3 regions of the Anaerostipes faecis genome follow, and region 2 is predicted to be linked to each of the others. Evidence: riboswitches for the same ligand, from Rfam matches in the RefSeq annotation. Region 2 holds a riboswitch; each other region holds the start of a gene.
The links. A riboswitch is a leader RNA that binds a small molecule or an ion and turns the genes downstream of it on or off. The one in region 2 is predicted to bind thiamine pyrophosphate.

Region 1 (3,281 bases), on a different contig from region 2:
GAGGATTCTTATCTGGTCTGTGGAGACGGAAAGGTGAAGTGAAACATCCAGAGTCAATGTGTTTGCGACGATCCACAGAGATGCCACGGTTTTGCTGATGGATCTGCTTGAGAAAGCAGGAATCTGCGGGTTTGCGGGAAAGGTATGCATGGACCGGAACTGTCCCGATGATTACAGGCAAGAGGATGCCCGGACATCCGCCGAGGAGACAAGAAAGTGGTATGAGACTGTGAAAGACAGGACGATGATGCAGATGATCCTGACGCCGCGGCTTCTGCCTTCCTGCTCCGATGAACTGATGGAGCAGCTTGGGAAATTTCAGAGAGAGACCGGTCTGTATGTGCAGTCTCATCTCTCAGAAAACTCGGAAGCGCTTTATCTTGGAACCAAGGGAGGCGGAAGCTTTTTCGGGCAGGTTGGAAGTTTCGAGGAGGGATATGAGTTTGACGCTGTTGTCTTAAATGATGCTTCACGGAAGTGATCACAGCGAAATATGTGGGCGCAAGAAAGGTCTTTGAGCGCTGAAATATGCGACGGATATGATCCGACCAAAAAAGTCATCCTCCGGGGACCGATTGAGAGGAAGTCCCTTTGGATGACTCGATTATCATTACATTTGATTTTCCAATAAAGATGGAGGAGATTCAACTTCATTTATCATATATACTATGTTCATTTCGGATCAAATGAAAAAGCGTTTTTAATATGCATAGTTCTGCAGTAATAGGTTGAAATAAAAGCAAATGTTCTGATGTATTACTTGTACCATACGGAACCGTGGCTGTGCTGAAAAAACGCAAACGATAGAAAAGCCGGCGCAAACGACAAAAAATATACTTGAATTTTTCAGATAACAGGATTATAATATTTTTTGGTAAGACAGAGGAATGTTGTCTGCCATATAATTTCATAAACAAGTAAAACTGGAGAACCGATGTTATCGGCTGAGAAGAGGGTATAACCCGAAGATTCATGGAACCTGTTAGTTAGCACTAGCGTAGGGAGTTTTCAATCGATAGAACACAGAGATGGAGCTTACGCTTCATCTTTTTTTCGTTTGTGGCTCCGGGAAACGAAAGGAGAGTTATGATGCGTGTCAATGGAAACAAAAGATTCCTCGAGAGCAGGATCACTCTGAAGGAATTTCTTCTGAAAGAGGGTTACAGGCTTGAGCACATTGCGGTGGAGAGAAACGGAAAGATCGTCCCAAAGGCTGAGTATGAAGCTATCATGCTGACAGAGGCGGATACACTGGAGATCGTCAGCTTCGTAGGCGGTGGATGAGATGCTGACGAGAGAACGATTTGAACAGGAACTGGACAGACGCCAGACGCCGGAAGTGAGGGAAAGGCTCAGGGAAGGAACCGTGGCCGTTGCGGGTCTTGGGGGTCTTGGCTCCAATATAGCCCTGATGCTTGCAAGAACGGGGATCAGGAAGCTGTTTCTGGCAGATTTTGACCGGGTAGATCCATCCAACCTAAACCGGCAGGCATACACCATTTCCCAGATCGGCATGAAAAAAACAGAAGCCATGAGTGAACTGATCCGCCAGGTCAACCCGTGGATTGAACTGGGATTTTTTGACGGAAGGGTGACGCAGGAAAATGCGGCAGAGCTGTTTCGGCCATATCCGATTATCTGCGAGGCATTTGACTCGCCAAAGGCGAAAGCCGAGCTGGTCAACGGCGTATTGTCTCAGCTGCCTGACAATACCGTTATTTCCGGCAGCGGGATGGCCGGATCTTACAGTTCAAACCTGATAAAAACGGCAAAGAAAATGAAACGGCTTTATGTGTGCGGAGACGGGACACATGGGATATCAACAGAGGAATCACTGACTGCGGCCAGAGTATCAATCTGTGCGGGACACGAGGCGAACATGGCGATACGGTTGATTTTAGGAGAAGAAGAGGTATAAAGATGAGTGATACATTAAAAATCGGAACAAAGGAATTTACATCAAGGTTTCTGCTTGGAACCGGAAAGTTCAGCCTGGAAAAGACGGCGGAGGCTGTAAATGCGGCCGAAGCCCAGATTGTTACTATGGCGCTCAGGCGGGTAAAGGAGGCAGGTTCCAGCAATATTTTAGAGTACATACCGGATACGGTGACACTGCTTCCAAACACCTCCGGGGCAAGAAATGCCCAGGAGGCTGTGCGCATTGCAAGGCTTGCAAGAGAAGTGGGATGCGGTGATTTTATCAAGATCGAAGTGATACGGGATACAAAGTATCTGATGCCCGACAACGCAGAGACAATCAAAGCCACGGAGATTCTTTCAAGAGAGGGTTTCACTGTTCTTCCCTATGTGAGCCCCGATTTGAATACGGCAAGGGACCTGGAAAGTGCAGGCGCCGCCGCGGTCATGCCTCTGGCAGCGCCCATCGGAAGCAACAAAGGACTCCTTACGAAAGATTTTATCCAAATGCTGATTGATGATACCGATCTTCCGGTCATTGTGGATGCCGGAATCGGGAAGCCGTCCGAGGCCTGTGCAGCAATGGAGATGGGAGCCGATGCCGTACTGGCAAATACGGCTGTAGCTACGGCAGGAGATGTGGTATCCATGGCAAAGGCTTTTAAAATGGCAGTTGACGCAGGAAGAAAGGCATACCTTGCCGGACTGGGACGGGTCCTGGACCATGGAGGAGATGCCTCATCTCCGCTGACAGGATTTTTGGAGGACTAGGGCGATGGAGATATTAGATGAAGTGTTAAAGGAATATGATGAATATGACTACAATGTTTACACAAAAGACGATGTCATCACAGCTCTTTCAAAAGAAACGGTGAGTGCTGAGGACTACAAGGCTCTGCTCTCACCGGCTGCCATGGATTTTCTGGAGCCAATGGCCAAAAGAGCAAAAAAGGAAACAATGAAGCATTTCGGGAATACGGTCTGTCTGTTTACACCACTTTATATTGCCAATTACTGTGTCAATCACTGTGTGTACTGCGGCTTTAACTGTACCAATAAGATCCACCGGGCAAAGCTCACCATGGAAGAGATTGAACAGGAATACAAAGCTATCGCAGGGACAGGACTGAAGGAAATCCTGATTCTCACAGGTGAATCTAAAAAAGCGTCAAGCGTAGAATATATCGGGAAGGCAGTAGAGCTGGCAAAGAAATATTTTTCCACCATCGGCATTGAAGTCTATCCAATGGATGTGGATGAATACGAATATATCCACCAAAAAGGTGCGGATTTTGTCAGTGTCTACCAGGAGACATATAATACAAAGACCTATGATGAGGTTCACTTAAGCGGTCCGAAAAAAG
Region 2 (3,281 bases):
AAACCTCCAAACTGATATAAGATGAACTTATCAGTTTGGAGGTTTTTATAATATCAAAGGCGATCTTACATATATCCTACTCTTTCCCATCCCAACAATAAGTACAAAGTTTCTTAGGATCTAATCCGACAGACTCAATCATATCATCCAGCCTGTGATACCGGAGTGATGTAAAATTCAGCTGCTTACAGATCTCATCTATCATACCCTGATATTCCGGGGAGTCCGGATTTGAAAACTTCTCCAGATGTACATTCTTGTAATCTCCGCTGATCTGTTCAATGATCCGGCGTGTGATCAGATCCATTTCAGAAGTAGACCGTGAGAAATTCAAATATTTGCATCCGTATATGATCGGCGGGCAGGCCGGGCGGACATGAACCTCTTTTGCACCGCTCTGATAAAGGAATTCTGTGGTTTCCCGGAGCTGGGTTCCCCTTACGATGGAGTCATCAATCAATAAAAGGCTTTTATCCTGGATCAGTTCGTGGACCGGGATCAGTTTCATCTTGGCGATCAGATTCCTTTTGCTCTGTATGGTCGGCATAAAGGAACGCGGCCAGGTCGGTGTATATTTAATAAATGGTCTGGAAAATGGGATTCCGGATTCGTTGGCATATCCTATAGCATGTGCGGTTCCTGAATCAGGGACTCCTGCCACTGTATCCGGTGAGGCATCATCACGCTGAGCCAGCTTCTTTCCGCACTCATAGCGCATTTCCTCCACGCTGATTCCTTCATAAGAGGACGAAGGATAACCATAATAAACCCAAAGGAAAGTACAGATCTTCATATCTTCGCCTGGCTTTGCCAGAGTCTGAATGCCTTCGGGCGTAAGAATCACGATCTCTCCGGGACCAAGCTCACGTTCGGCCACATATCCAAGATTCAAATAGGCAAAACTCTCAAAGGAAATACAGTAGCCATCGTCTTTTTTGCCTACAGCAATCGGAGTGCGGCCCATTTTGTCTCTGGCGGCATAGATGCCTTTCGGTGTCAGAAGCACGATCGTCATGGAACCGTCGATGACATCCTGTGCATGCTGAATTCCTTCCACGAGATGTTCTTTCTGATTGATGATAGCAGCAACCAGCTCCGTTGCGTTAATATCTCCGCCGCTCATTTCAAGAAAATGTGTGTAGCCTGAATCAAACATCTGCTTTATAATTTCATCCGTGTTATTGATCTTTCCTACTGTCATGATCGCGTAAGTACCGTGGTGGGAGCGAACGATCAGCGGCTGCGGTTCGTAATCGGAAATACAGCCGATGCCCATATATCCGTGCATTTTGTTGACGTCTTTGTCAAATTTTGTCCGGAACGGAGCATTTTCTATGTTATGAATGGCCCGGTCAAAACCGTCGTCTTTACTGTAAACCGCCATACCGGCACGTCTTGTCCCAAGATGGGAATGATAGTCTGTCCCAAAATATAAATCAAAAACACAATCCTGTTTTGAAGTGACACCAAAAAATCCGCCCATAAATTCCTCCGATTTGTAAATAAAATTATATTGCTGTATTTATTATAACCAAACGGAAGGAACGGGACAAGGAAAGATTGGTATTCTTTCGAAATGGGAATTGATTTAATTCAATATATTCATTATAATACAAACATACCGTTAAACCGAGACATACGAAAACTTTATATACAGGGGTGCTGGCAGACTGCCGGCTGAGAGTAAGACGAGAAGAAGTCTTTAACCCTTATACCTGATCTGGGTAATGCCAGCGTAGGAATAAAACAGTACAGTTGTACATGAGACTATTTCCCCGTTGGATTTTATCCGGCGGGGTTTTTATTTCATAGTAAAGTTCTACGACCTTCCCTATGAAATAAAAATGCTCCGCAGGTTGTGCACAGATGCGCAAGGAAATTATTTGCCTTTGGCAAATTGCATCCGGCACGCAAAGTTGTCAAGGAAACAGATTTACGAGGAGGAAAGAAATATGAATGCAAGCGTAGCGATCCAAACACTGCCGGAGGCAGCCAATGACGAAGAATTGATCCGTATTGTGGATCAGGTAATTGATTATATTAAGAGTACGGGACTGAATTATTATGTGGGACCGTTTGAAACTGCGATTGAGGGTGACTACGATGAACTGATGGACATTGTGAAAGAGTGTCAGCATATCGCTGTCCGTGCGGGTGCACCGTCGGTTGCGGCTTACATTAAAGTGTCCTATAAGCCAGAAGGGGATGTGCTTACCATTGATAAAAAAGTTACAAAACACCACCAATAAACTGTGGCCGGCAGCGGCGATCCTTGTGCTTCTGGCAATATGGCAGACTGCCAGCGGGACAGGGATGGTTTCAAAATTTCTGCTTCCGTCGCCGGTGGATGTGGTCAAGGCATTTGTGAATGATTTTTCACTGCTGATGACGAATGCGAGAGTGACCATAATTGAATCGTTTATCGGTCTGCTGATAGGCGTTGTCATTGGTTTTTTTATGGCAGTGCTCATGGATCATTTCGATAAACTGTATAAGGCATTTTATCCGCTGATCGTGTTGACGCAGACGGTGCCCACAGTGGCCATTGCGCCGCTCCTTGTATTGTGGTTTGGATATGAAATGCTTCCAAAGGTAATCTTGATTATTATCGTGACATTTTTTCCGATTACTGTGAGCCTGCTGGACGGCTTTCGTTCGGCGGACAAAGATACAATCAGTCTGATGCGATCCATGGGTGCGTCAAAGCTGCAGATATTCCGGTATGTGAAATTTCCGGGATCTCTGGGCCAGTTTTTTGCCAGCCTGCGGATTTCAGCTTCCTATGCAGTTGTGGGAGCCGTCATTTCAGAATGGCTGGGAGGATTTGAAGGTCTGGGCGTCTATATGATCCGGGTTAAGAAAGGTTTTGCATTTGACAAAATGTTCGCGGTGATCTTTATGATTTCTGCGATCAGTCTGCTGCTGATGTGGGCAGTCAATTTTCTGCAGAAGAAATGTATGCCATGGGAGAGCCGGGAATAGCCGAAAAAGTGAAAAGAGGATGATGATTATGAAAAAGAGAATGTTAGCTGTATTCCTTTCTGCATTATTAGCTGTATCAATGACTGGATGCGGATCAAAGAAAGAGGAAGCCGGAGACGGAAAGCTTAAAAAGATTACATTTGTTCTGGACTGGACACCGAATACTAACCACACAGGTATTTATGTGGCAAAGGAAAAAGGATATTTTAAAGAGGCCGACCTGGACGTGGAAATCGTACAGCCGCCGGAGGACGGAGCAGAAGTACTTGTGGGCTCCGGGAAAGCACAGTTCGGTATTT
Region 3 (3,281 bases), on a different contig from region 2:
CTCTTTCTTCATTCATAAATCTGTGAAATCCTCCTTTAGTTTATACTACGTCGACATCTTCACCTGCCAACACAGCATTCATATTTCGAACGGAACACATTTTTCCGCACATGGTACATGTATCTTCTCTTTCAGGTTTTGATTCAGCGCGGTACCTTCTTGCCTTTTCAGGGTCTAAAGCCAGATCAAACTGGGCCTCCCAGTCAAGCTTCTGCCTTGCCTTGGCCATCTGGTTGTCCCAATCGATTGCTCCTTTTATGCCTTTGGCGATATCCGCCGCATGGGCTGCAATCTTTGAAGCCATAATGCCTTCTTTTACATCGTCTACATTTGGAAGACGCAGATGCTCGGCCGGTGTAACATAACACAGGAAGCTTGCACCGGATGCCGCTGCAATGGCACCTCCGATCGCTGAAGTGATATGGTCATATCCAGGGGCGATATCGGTAACCAGCGGCCCTAACACATAAAAAGGCGCACCTTTGCATATAGTCTGCTGAATTTTCATATTTGCCTGTATCTGGTCCATTGGCATGTGTCCGGGTCCTTCGATCATTACCTGGACATCCTTTTTCCAGGCCCGGGCCGTCAATTCTCCCAAAGTTACCAGCTCCTCGATCTGAGAAATATCGCTGGCGTCTTTAATGCACCCCGGACGGCAGGCATCCCCGAGGCTTAGAGTAACGTCATATTCATTACAAATGTCCAAAATCTCATCATAGTATTCAAAGAACGGATTTTCACAGCCGGTAGCTTCCATCCAGGCAAAGATCAATGATCCGCCGCGGGAAACAATGTTCATCTGTCTCTTCATGGCCTTAAAACGGTCTGCAGTACTGCGGTTAATCCCGCAGTGAATGGTCATGAAGTCGACTCCGTCTTCCGCATGCATTTTAAATATGTCGATCCATTCTCTGGATGTGATATCCTTGAGAGCCTTGTTGTAGTATACGATGGCATCGTAAATCGGAACAGTGCCCAGAATGGCCGGGCATTCAGCCACAAGCTTTCTTCTGAAGGTCTGAGTGTCCCCGAAAGAAGAAAGATCCATGATCGCTTCAGCACCCATGGAGACAGCCTGGTTTACTTTCTTCATTTCCACATCCATATTCAGACAGTCTCTGGATGTTCCAAGGTTGACATTGATCTTTGTTTTCAGGGAATTGCCGATGCCGAACGGCTTTAAGCATTTATGATTTTTGTTGGCCGGTATGACGATTGTTCCGGCGGCAACTTCATTCATAAGCTTTTGAAGATCCATTCCTTCATAGGCAGCTACAGTTTCCATTTCCTTGGTCGCGATGCCGGCTCTGGCGGCATTCATCTGTGTTGTGTAAGTCATCTTACAACCTCCTCGTTTCAATCAGTCGGGAGGGAATCTAAAATGCAGTATTTAGTTTTCGGAACATTACTTTTTAATGTACATGCTTCCGTTACAATAAGCATCTAAATCCCTACGTTGGCATTACCCAAATCAGGTATGATGGTCGAAGGTTCATCCTTCCTCTCAGCCCGTAAAAGCTCCCATTTTAGTTTCAAAAACGACCTTAAAGGTCATCTTTCGTATTGTATCATTGTTTATTAGAAAGTGCAATGGTTTGAAAATTGCAATATCAGCCAAAAGAGACAATCAAGTGATAAAAACTCATACAATAAGTTTCCAGTTTTTGTGTTATAATAAAGGAAAGGAGAAGCATTTCCGCGGATTACGGGGAGTGCCCAAACGCAGTTAGGAGTGAGAGAAAATGGCAAGTTTAATATTAGAGGGCGGGACATTCCGGCCTATTTTCAGCGCAGGGGTGATGGATGCCCTGTTGGACCGCGACATTATGTTTCCGTATGTGATCGGAGTGTCAGCCGGCATCTGTGACGGCTTTTCTTACGTATCCAGACAGAGGGAGAGAAATCTTCAGATCCTTATGAATCACAGAAATGATCCCAGGTATGTAGGAAGACAGAATCTTATCAAAGAAAGAAGCCTGTTCGGGCTGAATTTTGTTTACAATGTGATCCCAAATAAATTATATCCGTTTGACTGGGACACCTTTTACAAATATGACGGAAAAATCCTAGTGGGAGTTACCAATGCCCTGACCGGGGAAATCGAGTACAAAGACGGAAAAGACTTGGATGAGGAGTGCATGATGCTGAGGGCAACCTGCGCACTGCCGCTTATTTTCCCGGCGATCAATCTGGACGGTGTTCCTTATTTCGACGGAGGAATCGCAGATCCGATCCCGGTTCGCAAAGCGATACGGGACGGCAATGACAAGCATTTGATCGTACTCACAAGACCAAAGGGATATAAAAAGGAGCTCAGCAAAAGCCATAAGGTTACATCAAGGCTGCTGAAAAGAAAGTATCCGAAGCTTCCGGACCTGCTTTTGAACCGTCATGTGGAGTACAACCGCACTGTCCGGTACTGCGAGAGACTGGAGAGAGAAGGAAAGGCTGTGATTCTCAGGCCGGATCATCCCATTGACAGTTTTGAAAAGGATATCGATGTGCTCAGGGAGACTTATCAGATGGGATACGATATGGCAATAGAAAGAATAGAAGAAATCAAAAAACTGTGATACAATAAATTAGAAGAAGAGGTGGTCAGGATGGCAAGAATTTTGTATTCAGAGCGGCCGTATGTAGAAGAACTATCTACCAATAAGACAAGAAATTTAATAGTAATCTGTGAACGCCTCTTTCTGCCGGTGCAGGCAGATGCAGCCAAGCTTGAACTGGCCGGGGAGATCGCCGGCAGACTCATCGATGAGCCCCAGGTTCTTCTCTGGATGCTTCAGTTGGAGGCAATTGAACTTTTGTTTGAACTTTGGGAACAGAAGGATGGGCAGTTTGCACTGGAGCCCAATTTTAATGATCTTCAGCAGCTCCGGTATCTGGGCTTCATTCATGTGGAAGAGGACCAGGTGGCTGTTAATATAGAGGCAAAGGATCTGTTTTATTTTATTTTAAAGAGCCACAAGTCCGGGAAGATCATGGAAAGGCATACAAGATGGGAGCAGGTTATTTTCGGGATGCTGTTTACTTACGGTATTCTCGATGTATATTACTGCTATGATATTTTTGTGCAGGTGACAGGGGAGAAGATATCTTATGACGAGATGGAAAGGTTTCTCCTGATCCGGATCGTATTTTGGCGAAGCGGCATCCTGCTGCGCAATGAGAAAACAAAGCGCCTGTTTATGGTGAGCCGTGAGGTCCTTGACCGGAACGAAGTGTTTGACGAGTGGAACGAGTATCAGGATCTTAATTTCAAGGAATATACG

Region 1: linked by a shared signal. The riboswitch ahead of thiS (sulfur carrier protein ThiS) and the one ahead of QGT46_RS13460 (thiamine-binding protein) in region 2 are both predicted to bind thiamine pyrophosphate.
Region 3: linked by a shared signal. The riboswitch ahead of thiC (phosphomethylpyrimidine synthase ThiC) and the one ahead of QGT46_RS13460 (thiamine-binding protein) in region 2 are both predicted to bind thiamine pyrophosphate.

What each region holds. Positions count from the first base shown of each region.
Region 1 is NZ_CAJSYK010000008.1:89,102-92,382, reverse strand. It holds gene QGT46_RS07435 (amidohydrolase family protein) at 59-481, shown strand; TPP riboswitch at 915-1,021, shown strand; gene thiS (sulfur carrier protein ThiS) at 1,087-1,284, shown strand; gene thiF (sulfur carrier protein ThiS adenylyltransferase ThiF) at 1,277-1,918, shown strand; gene QGT46_RS07420 (thiazole synthase) at 1,921-2,688, shown strand; gene thiH (2-iminoacetate synthase ThiH) at 2,693-3,281, shown strand, end outside.
Region 2 is NZ_CAJSYK010000023.1:24,130-27,410, reverse strand. It holds gene QGT46_RS13465 (amidophosphoribosyltransferase) at 77-1,483, opposite strand; TPP riboswitch at 1,646-1,759, shown strand; gene QGT46_RS13460 (thiamine-binding protein) at 1,953-2,249, shown strand; gene QGT46_RS13455 (ABC transporter permease) at 2,218-2,982, shown strand; gene QGT46_RS13450 (ABC transporter substrate-binding protein) at 3,011-3,281, shown strand, end outside.
Region 3 is NZ_CAJSYK010000038.1:11,666-14,946, reverse strand. It holds gene QGT46_RS16070 (sodium-dependent transporter) at 1-16, opposite strand, end outside; gene thiC (phosphomethylpyrimidine synthase ThiC) at 41-1,342, opposite strand; TPP riboswitch at 1,435-1,538, opposite strand; gene QGT46_RS16060 (patatin-like phospholipase family protein) at 1,746-2,576, shown strand; gene QGT46_RS16055 (hypothetical protein) at 2,607-3,281, shown strand, end outside.